Regions from separate parts of the Streptomyces sp. NPDC001513 genome, predicted to be linked through region 2. Evidence: riboswitches for the same ligand, from Rfam matches in the RefSeq annotation. Region 2 holds a riboswitch; the other holds the start of a gene.

Region 1 (4,325 bases), on a different contig from region 2:
AGGACCAGGTCGGCGTTGGGTGCCCGGTCGTCCGTCAGGGCGCGTACGGCGACGGCGGCGATGTCGTCGGCGTCGACGAAGCCGACCCGGCCGGTCCCGGCCGCCGTCCGGATGAGCCCTTCGGCGCGAATGCTGTCGGCGTGTGCGTGCGTGCCGGTGAAGTTCTGCATGAACCAGGAGGGCCGCAGGACCGCCCACTGCTCGAACAGGCCGGGCAGCGCCCGGTGCACCGCCCCCACCGCCGGGCCGCCCTCGGGGATGGCCGAGGAGCTGAGGAGGACGGCGCGGCGTACGCCGGCGGCGCGGGCCTCCCGGAGGAAGGGCAGCATGACCGCGGCCGGGTCCGGATCGCCGACGGGCGGGACGAGGTAGGCGCGGTCGACCCCGTCGAGGGCGTCGCCGAAGGTGGTGGCGTCGTACCAGTCGAAGCGGACCGGGTCCGCTCCCGGGAGCGGGGTGGCTCGACGGCCGGCCGCCCGGACCCGGTGGCCGGCGGCGATCAGCTGCGCGGCGGTCCGGCCGCCGGTGGTGCCGGTGGCACCGATGACCAGGGTGGTTCCGGTGGGGTTCATCGGGCGCCGCTCCCCGTGAAGTCCGTCCCGGCCGCCTGGACGGCGAGGGGGTTCCAGTAGTCGCGGTAGGAGGTGAACCGTCCGTCCCGGACGGTCACGACGGCGATGTACGTCATGTCGAAGGGGCTGTCCGTCGCGACGAGGCGGCCCACACCGCGCATCTCGACCACGATGGTCCCGGCCTCGGTGCTCTCGTGGATCCGTACGTCGGGGAAGTCGTGCAGGTCGATGTGGTCGGGGTAGTCGCGCATGTAGGCGGCGATGGCTTCCCGGCCGTCCAGCCGTGCGGGCCATCCCGGGGGAGCGAAGGGGAACTCCATCACGCCCTCGTCGGCCCAGAGGCCGACCCAGCCGGGAATGTCCTTGGCCAGGAGCAGGCGCAGGCCGTGGCGGTACAGATCCGCCGGTGCGGTGGTCGTGGGCATGGGGGTACTCCGTCCCGTACGATACGGACCAGCGGTCCGTTTCTTCGGTGAACGATACGGACCGCCGGTCCGCATTGCAACCGGAGGAATCGATGACCGAACAGCGCAGCCCCCGCAAGGACGCGGCCCGCAACCGGGCAGCCGTCTTCGCCGCCGCCGACGAGCTCTTCACCCACTGCCGGAGCCCCGAGGACGTGACGATGGCCGATATCGCGGCAGCGGCGGGCGTCGGCAAGGGAACGCTCTTCCGTGCCTTCGGCGACCGCACCGGGCTGATCGGCGCGCTGTACGAGGCACGGCTCGAACCGGTCAGGAGCGCCGTCGAGGACGGTCCGCCACCGCTGGGGCCCACCACCCCGCCGCGCCGGCGCGTGCCCGCCCTGCTGGACGCCGTCCTGTGCTTCAAGCTCGACAACCGCCACCTCGCGCTCGCCCTGGAGGGAACCGGCGCGGACAGCCCCTACCGGACGGCGCACTACGAGCGGTGGCACGCCCTGCTCCGGGACCTGCTGGAGCAGATCCCGGGCCCGGCCGACACCGGCTTCACCGCCCACGCCCTGCTCGCCGCCACCCGGGCCGACCTCGTCGCCTACCTGGTCGGAGACAAGGGGGTGCCGCGCGAGGAACTGCGCGCGCAGCTGGCGGAGTTCACTGCCGGGGTCCTCGACACCCGCACGCGACGGGACTCGTCCGACGCACCGTGACGCCGGCGCGCGGGGAGCCGACGCACCGTGACGCCGGCGGCCGGGCACGGCGCCCCTCGCGGAGTCACAGCCGCCAGTACGTACCCGTACGGGAGTCGACGTGCACCACGTGCCGGCCGACGCGCACCACGTGGTGGTCAGGGCCGGACCAGGAGCCGGTGACACCGTCGGCGCCGGGCAGCGGGGTCCAGACCTCCAGGAAGGTGCCGCCGTCCGGGTTGGTGCCCCACTCGACGAGGTCCGCACCCTCCCGCCGGAAGGTGCCGGTGTCCTCGCCGGGCTCGCCCGTGACGTGGTGGAAGCGCACCCGGGAGCCGTCGAAGGACGTCGTACCGGCGAAGCCCCGGCTGTCGGCGTAGTACGGCCCGGCCTGCAGCCACACCACTTCGTCGTCCTCGATCAGGGGCCCGCCGTCGCGGCTGATGCCGCGCCGCAGCCAGGCGCCGTACTCGGGCACCGGGATGCCGGGTCCGCCCGGGACGGGACCCGCCGGCACCGGCTCAGGCGCGGTCATCGGCGGCGGGGTCGTCCACGGCCAGCAGCGTCAGCGGTACGTTGCCGCGTACGGCCTGGGAGTAGGGGCAGACCGCGTCCGCGCGGTGCAGCAGCGGCTGGAGGTCCACCGCCCGCCACCCCGGCAGGCTGACGGTGAGGGCCACCGCGAGGCCGTAGCCCGCGGGCGTGTCCGTGGTGCCGAGCCGCACTTCGCAGGCCACGCGCGCGGCGGTGGCGTCCGCCCCGAACTCGGCGGCGACCTCCGCGAGCGCGGAGGTGAAGCAGGCGGCGAAACCGGCCGCGAACAGCTGCTCCGGGTTGGTGGTCCCGGGGACCTTCTTGCGCGGCGGGGCGAGGCGGACGTCCAGGCGCCCGTCGTCCGTGCGGACGGACCCGGTACGGCCTCCCGCGGCATGCGCGGTCGTCCGGTACAGGCTGCTGGTGAGTGGCACGGTCATGGCGTTCGGCCCATCCTGCTCGACGAGGACGCTGCCCGGGTGCGGACAGCGTAAGGCGCTGCTCGTGCAGCATCTCGCGCGTCGTCGTGCGTGACCGGGTACGGCGCATCTCGTCCGGGGCCTTGGAGCCGGCCGCCGGACAATCTAGCAACGGAGGCGTTCGGCCGGCGCCCCGCCCGCGGTGAGGTGCCTCACCCGCGGCCGGCCCCGTCACGATCCGGGGGCGCGGGCCGGCGCCGGACGCGGTACGCCCCGGGAGGCATGCCCTCCCACCGGGTGAAGGCGCGGACCAGGGCCGTCGCGCCGCTCAGGCCGACGAGAGGGGCGATCCGGTCCAGCGGCAGGGGCGTGGTCTCCAGCAGCCGCCTGGCCCGGCCGTGTCGGGCCGAGTCGAGGAGGGCGCGCCACGACGTGCCCTCGGCGTGCAGGGCCCGGCGCAGGGTCCGGACGCTCAGGCTGAGCTCCTTGGCGGGGCCCCCGGGGCCCGCGTCCTCGAGCGCGGCGTGTTCCAGCCACTGCCGCACGTGCTCGGCCACGGTCGGGGCCGCGGACAGCCGGTGCAGGAGCCGGTCGGCGTAGGCCCGGTGCAGGGAGTTGAGCGCCGGATCGTAGAGGGGGCGGCGCCGGTCGAGGTCCTCGTCGGCGACCGTGATCGCGGTCTCCGGGGAGTCGAAGGTGACGGGGCAGCCGAAGACGCGGGCGTAGGGCTCGGCCGAGCCCGCCCGGGGGTGGGCGAACGACACGGCCAGGGGCGCCCAGTCGTCGCCGGCGATCCAGCGGGCCGCCCGCACCATGATGCTGACGACCGCCTCCACCTGCTGGGGGTGCATGGTGGCCGGGGCGACGGTCGGCCGGTAGCGGATCCGGCCGACGCCCCCGCCGCGGTGCAGGGTCACCGTGCCCGCCTGGCTCACCAGCGGGTGGTAGCGCTCGGCCGCCCGCGCGGCGTCCGCGAGGCTGGCGCAGGTGAGGACGAGGTGACCCAGGATGTGCAGGCCTTCGGGCCGGATGCGGGCGCCCACGAGGAGCCCGGTGTGCGGGCCGGCATCCCCCGCGTCGAGCACCGTGTCCCAGAGCGCGCGCATCTCGCCGTACTCCAGCCGGTCCGTGGGCAGGGCCCAGGAACCGGACGACCCGCTTTCGCCCTCGGCCGTCGCGTTCAGGACGGCGAGGGCGTAACACGCGGTGACGGAGGGCGACTCGGTGGCGGACACGGCCGCCAGTCAATGCGGGCACACCATCCCCGTCAACACCGTCCGGGGGACGCCAGCGGCGGATGGGTCCGGAGAACGGGTCCGGGGAGCGGGTTCGGGGAGTCAAGGGATTGGCCGCCGGAGTCAATGACGGCGCCGCAAACCGCTCCTAAGGTCGGCCTTCGGACACCGAGGGAGTACACCGTGATCCTCTTCCTGCTTCCCGCAGGCGACTACGACCCCACCGAGGCGGCGGTGCCCTGGGCCGCGCTGCGGGACGCCGGCTTCGAGGTGCGGTTCGCCACCCCCGGCGGGAAGGTCGCGCTCGCCGACCCCCGGCTCACGGACCTCGGGTTCTCCTGGCTGTCGCCCTGGCTGATGACCCGCCGCGCCGAACTGGCCGCCTACCGGCGCCTCACCGAGGACCCCCACTTCCTCGCCCCCTCCTCGTACGCGCAGTCCGCGGAACACGCGGAGT
Region 2 (4,325 bases):
CGGTCGTGGAGTGGCAGTTGGGGCAGAGGAAGCGCAGATTCTCCGCTCGGTTGTCGCGCCAGTCGCCGTTGATGTGGTCGACCTCGAGCTGGAGTGGGTTCCCCAGCCAGACGGCCTCCATGCCGCAAAGGGCGCACTGTTCCTCGCCGTCGCACTCCAGCAGTGCACGCCGCAGTCGGGAGCTGGGCACCCTCACGGCGGTCGCGGACCGATCCTCTCGGAGCACCTCCTCGGGGGCGCGCCGCCTCCGGTTCTCGCGCGTCCGCTCCGATCGCGGCGCAGGTGCGAAGTGGGAGGTGTCTATGGCGAAGGACTTCACCTTGCGGCTGATGTGCGTGTGGTGGCCGCCCACGACGTCGAGGCCGAGGTGTCGGAGCACATCGCACATGCTCTTTGAGGCGGTCACGGCCTCCGTCAAGACCTCCTTGGTCCACTTGACCCCCTCTCGTTCGAAGTGGGAGGCGTCCACTCCCAGCTGCCGCATGAGGTCGCGGACGTAGCGCCGCGAGCCGCCCTTCGGGTCCACCCCCAATTGCTCCAGCGCTTCCGACAACGTGCGCGATGTCCTCGCCGCTTCGCTGAGCCGTTCCTTCGTGTAGCGCCTTGTCGCCATTCCGGCCCCTTCCCGTGCGGCCGCGTGTGCGGCGCTCGTATGGAGTAACGGGCCGATGGGTGGCCGGTTACGGCCGGTTTCGGCGGATAAGCGGAGCGGCCCGCGCCGGATTCGGGGCGGGCCGCTGCGGCGGGGTGGGGGGTGGTCAGATGTTCAGGTCTTTGATGATCTTGGCTACGTGGCCCGTGGCCTTGACGTTGTAGAAGGCGTGCTCGATCTTGCCCTCCTCGTCGACGACCACCGTGGAGCGGATGACCCCGGTGACCGTCTTGCCGTACAGCTTCTTCTCGCCGTACGCGCCGTACGCCGTCAGGGTCTCCTTCTCCGGGTCGCCGACCAGGGTGACCTTCAGGTGCTCCTTCTCGCGGAACTTCGCGAGCTTCTCCGGCTTGTCCGGGGAGACGCCGATGACGTCGTAGCCGGCCGTCGCCAGGACGTCCAGATTGTCCGTGAAGTCGCAGGCCTGCTTGGTGCAGCCAGGGGTCAGGGCGGCCGGGTAGAAGTAGACGATCACCTTGCGGCCCTTGTGGTCGGCGAGCGAGACCTCGTTGCCGTCCGCGTCGGGCAGGGTGAAGGCGGGGGCGGTGTCGCCCGGCTGGAGTCGCTCGCTCATCTGGACAGTCTCCTCAAGAGGGGATCGGTACGTCTCGAGACTAAGCTGACAGACTGTTCACCGGGGACTACCCCCCACCGGACCACGACGACGGAGGCAGCGCGGTGCCCGAAGCCAGGACCCCCGCACAGATCGAGGCGGACATCGTCCGCCGCCGCGAGCAGCTCGCCGAGACGCTCGACGAGATCGGCGTGCGCGTGCACCCGAAGACGATCATCGGGGATGCGCGGGCCAAGGTCGTCTCGACCGTCGACCACACGGCCGGGCGCGCCTTCGCCGCGGTGAACCGTGTCGTGACGGATCTCCGGGACAGCCTGCGCCACGACGACGGGACTCCGCGTCCCGAGCGGATCGTGCCGGTCGCCCTGCTCGCGGTGGGTGTGGTCGGTGTGTTTGTCCTGTCGGCACGACGCAGGCGCGCGTGACCCTGAGCGGCACGGGGCGGGCGCGGACAGGTAGGTTCGGGGCGTGAGCGACAACACCACCCACGACAAGCTGCCCATCCGCATGCTGCACGACCGCGTGCTCGTGAAGTCCGACCTGCCGGAGGGCGAGCGGCGCTCGGGCGGCGGCATCCTGATTCCGGCGACGGCCGCGGTGGGCAAGCGGCTGGCCTGGGCCGAGGTGGTCGCGGTCGGGCAGAACGTACGGACGGTCGAGCCCGGGGACCGGGTCCTGTACGACCCCGAGGACCGTGCCGAGGTCGAGGTGCGGGGCGCGACGTACGTGCTGATGCGCGAGCGGGACCTGCACGCGGTGGCCGCGGAGCGGCTGGAGGGGTCGGAGGACTCCACCGGTCTGTACCTGTGAGCGTGCATCCGCTCCCCAGCTGAGCAGAGGAAGGGCTGGTGGCCTTGGTCACCGGCCCTTTTCGCTGCCTTTTGCTACGGTGGAGGAGAACCCGACGAGACGCGCCGTACCGGGTACGACAAGACGACGCACCCCGTATCGCTCATCGTCTCGGAGGTGCCGTCATGGCCTGGGTTCTTCTTCTTGTCGCCGGTGTGATCGAAGTCGGCTGGTCGATCGGCATGAAATTCACCGAGGGCTTCACCCGGCTCTGGCCCAGTGTGTTCACGGGCGCCGGGATCGTCGCCAGCATGGTGCTGCTGTCCTACGCCGCGAAGACCCTGCCCATCGGTACCGCGTACGGGGTGTGGGTGGGCATCGGCGCCGCCGGCGCGGCCGTGCTCGGCATGGCGGTGCTGGGCGAGCCCGTCACCGCCTCCCGGATCTTCTTCATCTGTCTGCTGCTGGTCGCCGTGGTGGGGCTGAAGGTGACCTCCGGTCACTGACCGCCCGAGCCGGCGGTCCGGCGGTCGGTCATTCCAGGAACGCCGACGGCGGAGGGCGCAGGCCTTCGGCCGGCCCGCCGTCGGCGCCCTGGGTGCCCGTCGTCGTCCCCTGGGTGCCCTGGGTGGTGCCGCCGTTGTCCTGGCCGCCCTGCGTCCGGCCGCCGTTGTCCTGGCCCCCGTTGTTCTGCCCGCCCTGGTTCTGGCCGCCGTTGTCCTGGCCGCCGTTGTTCTGTCCTCCCTGGTTCTGGCCGCCCTGCGTCCGGCCCCCGTTGTCCTGACCCCCTTGGTTCTGGCCGCCGTTGTCGCGGCCGCCCGTCGGCGGGCTCGGCCGTAGCGGAGGCGTGGGCGTGAGTTCGTCGTCCGGCGTCTCCAGCGGGGGGCTGGACTCGGGGGAGGGCGGTGGCGGGGGCTGCGCCGCGCCCGGCTGGAGTTCCAGATCGAAGTCGACGGGGTCGGTGCCCTCCAGCGCGGTCTTCGTGTACGCGGCCCAGATCCGGGCCGGGTAGCCGCCACCGCCGATCCGGGGCTCGCCCAGGGCCCCGTAGAGCGACTGGAGGGTGCCGGTGTCGGGGTCCTGGCCCATCATCGAGACGACCGTGACCAGGTTCGGGGTGTAGGCCGCGAACCAGGCCGAGCGGTCCAGTTCGCCCGTGCCGGTCTTGCCGGCGGCCGGGTGGCCGGCGGCGAGGGCCGCCGTACCGGTGCCGTTGTCCACGACGCTGACCAGCATGGACGTGGTGGTGTCGGCGGCCTCGCGGCTGATGGCCTGGGTGGGGGTGCGCTCGGGCAGGCCGATCGTGTCGCCGCCCTTGGTGATCTTCTCCAGGAAGGTGTACGGGGTGCGTCGGCCGTGGTCGGCGAGGGTCGCGTAGGCCTGGGTCATGTCCAGGACGCTGGCCTGCATCGTGCCGAGCGCCATGGCGGGGCCCGTGACGAAGTTCGGGGTGTCCTCGGGGATGCCGAGGTCGACGGCGGTCTTCTTGACCTTGCCGGTGCCGACATCGACCACCATCTGCGCGTACACGGCGTTGACGGAGAGGTCGGTGGCGGTGTTGACGGTGATGTTCCCGTACGAGATCTGGCCCTCGTTCTCGGGGCTGAAGCGGATCCGGCCGCCCACGACGGGGCGCCGGTTGTCGCCGTTGTAGATCGTGTTCGGGGTGATCCGGCGGCCGTCCTGGGTGCGGGAGCCGTTCTCGACGGCGGACGCGAAGACGAACGGCTTGAAGGTGGAGGCGACCTGGTAGTCGTGCCGGGTCGCGTTGTTGACGTACTGCTTGGTGTAGTCGACGCCGCCGTACATGGCGACGACCTTGCCGGTGGCCGGATCGATGGAGACCCCGCCGGCCCGCACCAGCCGGTCCGCCTTGCGCGTCTCCGGCTCGAGTTTGCTCATCATCTGGTCGTCGACGGCCTCGACGAAGGCGGTCTGGCGGCGCTTGTCGATGGTGGAGGTGATCCGGTAGCCGCCCTCGGCGAGGGTCTTGTCGTCGAGGATCTTGTTCTCGACGATGTAGTCCTTGATCGCTTCGACGAGGTAGCCGCGCTGGCCGGACAGGCCCGCGGCCGCGCGGACCTTGCCGGGCTCGGGGAACTGCGTCGTGGCGCGCTCGGTCTCGGACAGCCAGCCCTTCTTGACCATGCCGTCGAGTACGTAGTTCCAGCGGGCGAGCGCGCGGGGGCGGCTCTGGGGGTGGGCGACCACGTCGAAGGCGCTGGGGGAGTTGAGGAGGGTGGCGAGGTAGGCGCCCTCGGCGGTGGTGAGGCTGCCGGCGTCCTTGCCGTAGTAGGCCTGGGCGGCGGC

The links. Region 2 has a riboswitch for guanidine ahead of ACFYZ4_RS23700 (multidrug efflux SMR transporter). Riboswitches for the same ligand answer to the same signal wherever they lie in the genome.
Region 1: another riboswitch for guanidine. It lies ahead of ACFYZ4_RS32145 (Ohr family peroxiredoxin); the one in region 2 lies ahead of ACFYZ4_RS23700 (multidrug efflux SMR transporter).

The regions. Positions count from the first base shown of each region.
Region 1 is NZ_JBIAVU010000016.1:195,712-200,036, forward strand. Features, by position in the region: gene ACFYZ4_RS32125 (NAD(P)H-binding protein) at 1-572, opposite strand, end outside; gene ACFYZ4_RS32130 (nuclear transport factor 2 family protein) at 569-997, opposite strand; gene ACFYZ4_RS32135 (TetR/AcrR family transcriptional regulator) at 1,090-1,701, shown strand; gene ACFYZ4_RS32140 (hypothetical protein) at 1,766-2,215, opposite strand; gene ACFYZ4_RS32145 (Ohr family peroxiredoxin) at 2,202-2,654, opposite strand; guanidine-III (ykkC-III) riboswitch at 2,730-2,787, opposite strand; gene ACFYZ4_RS32150 (AraC family transcriptional regulator) at 2,846-3,868, opposite strand; gene ACFYZ4_RS32155 (type 1 glutamine amidotransferase domain-containing protein) at 4,052-4,325, shown strand, end outside.
Region 2 is NZ_JBIAVU010000010.1:267,028-271,352, reverse strand. Features, by position in the region: gene ACFYZ4_RS23720 (HNH endonuclease signature motif containing protein) at 1-613, opposite strand, end outside; gene bcp (thioredoxin-dependent thiol peroxidase) at 759-1,226, opposite strand; gene ACFYZ4_RS23710 (DUF3618 domain-containing protein) at 1,331-1,651, shown strand; gene ACFYZ4_RS23705 (co-chaperone GroES) at 1,695-2,036, shown strand; guanidine-III (ykkC-III) riboswitch at 2,100-2,169, shown strand; gene ACFYZ4_RS23700 (multidrug efflux SMR transporter) at 2,201-2,521, shown strand; gene ACFYZ4_RS23695 (transglycosylase domain-containing protein) at 2,550-4,325, opposite strand, start outside.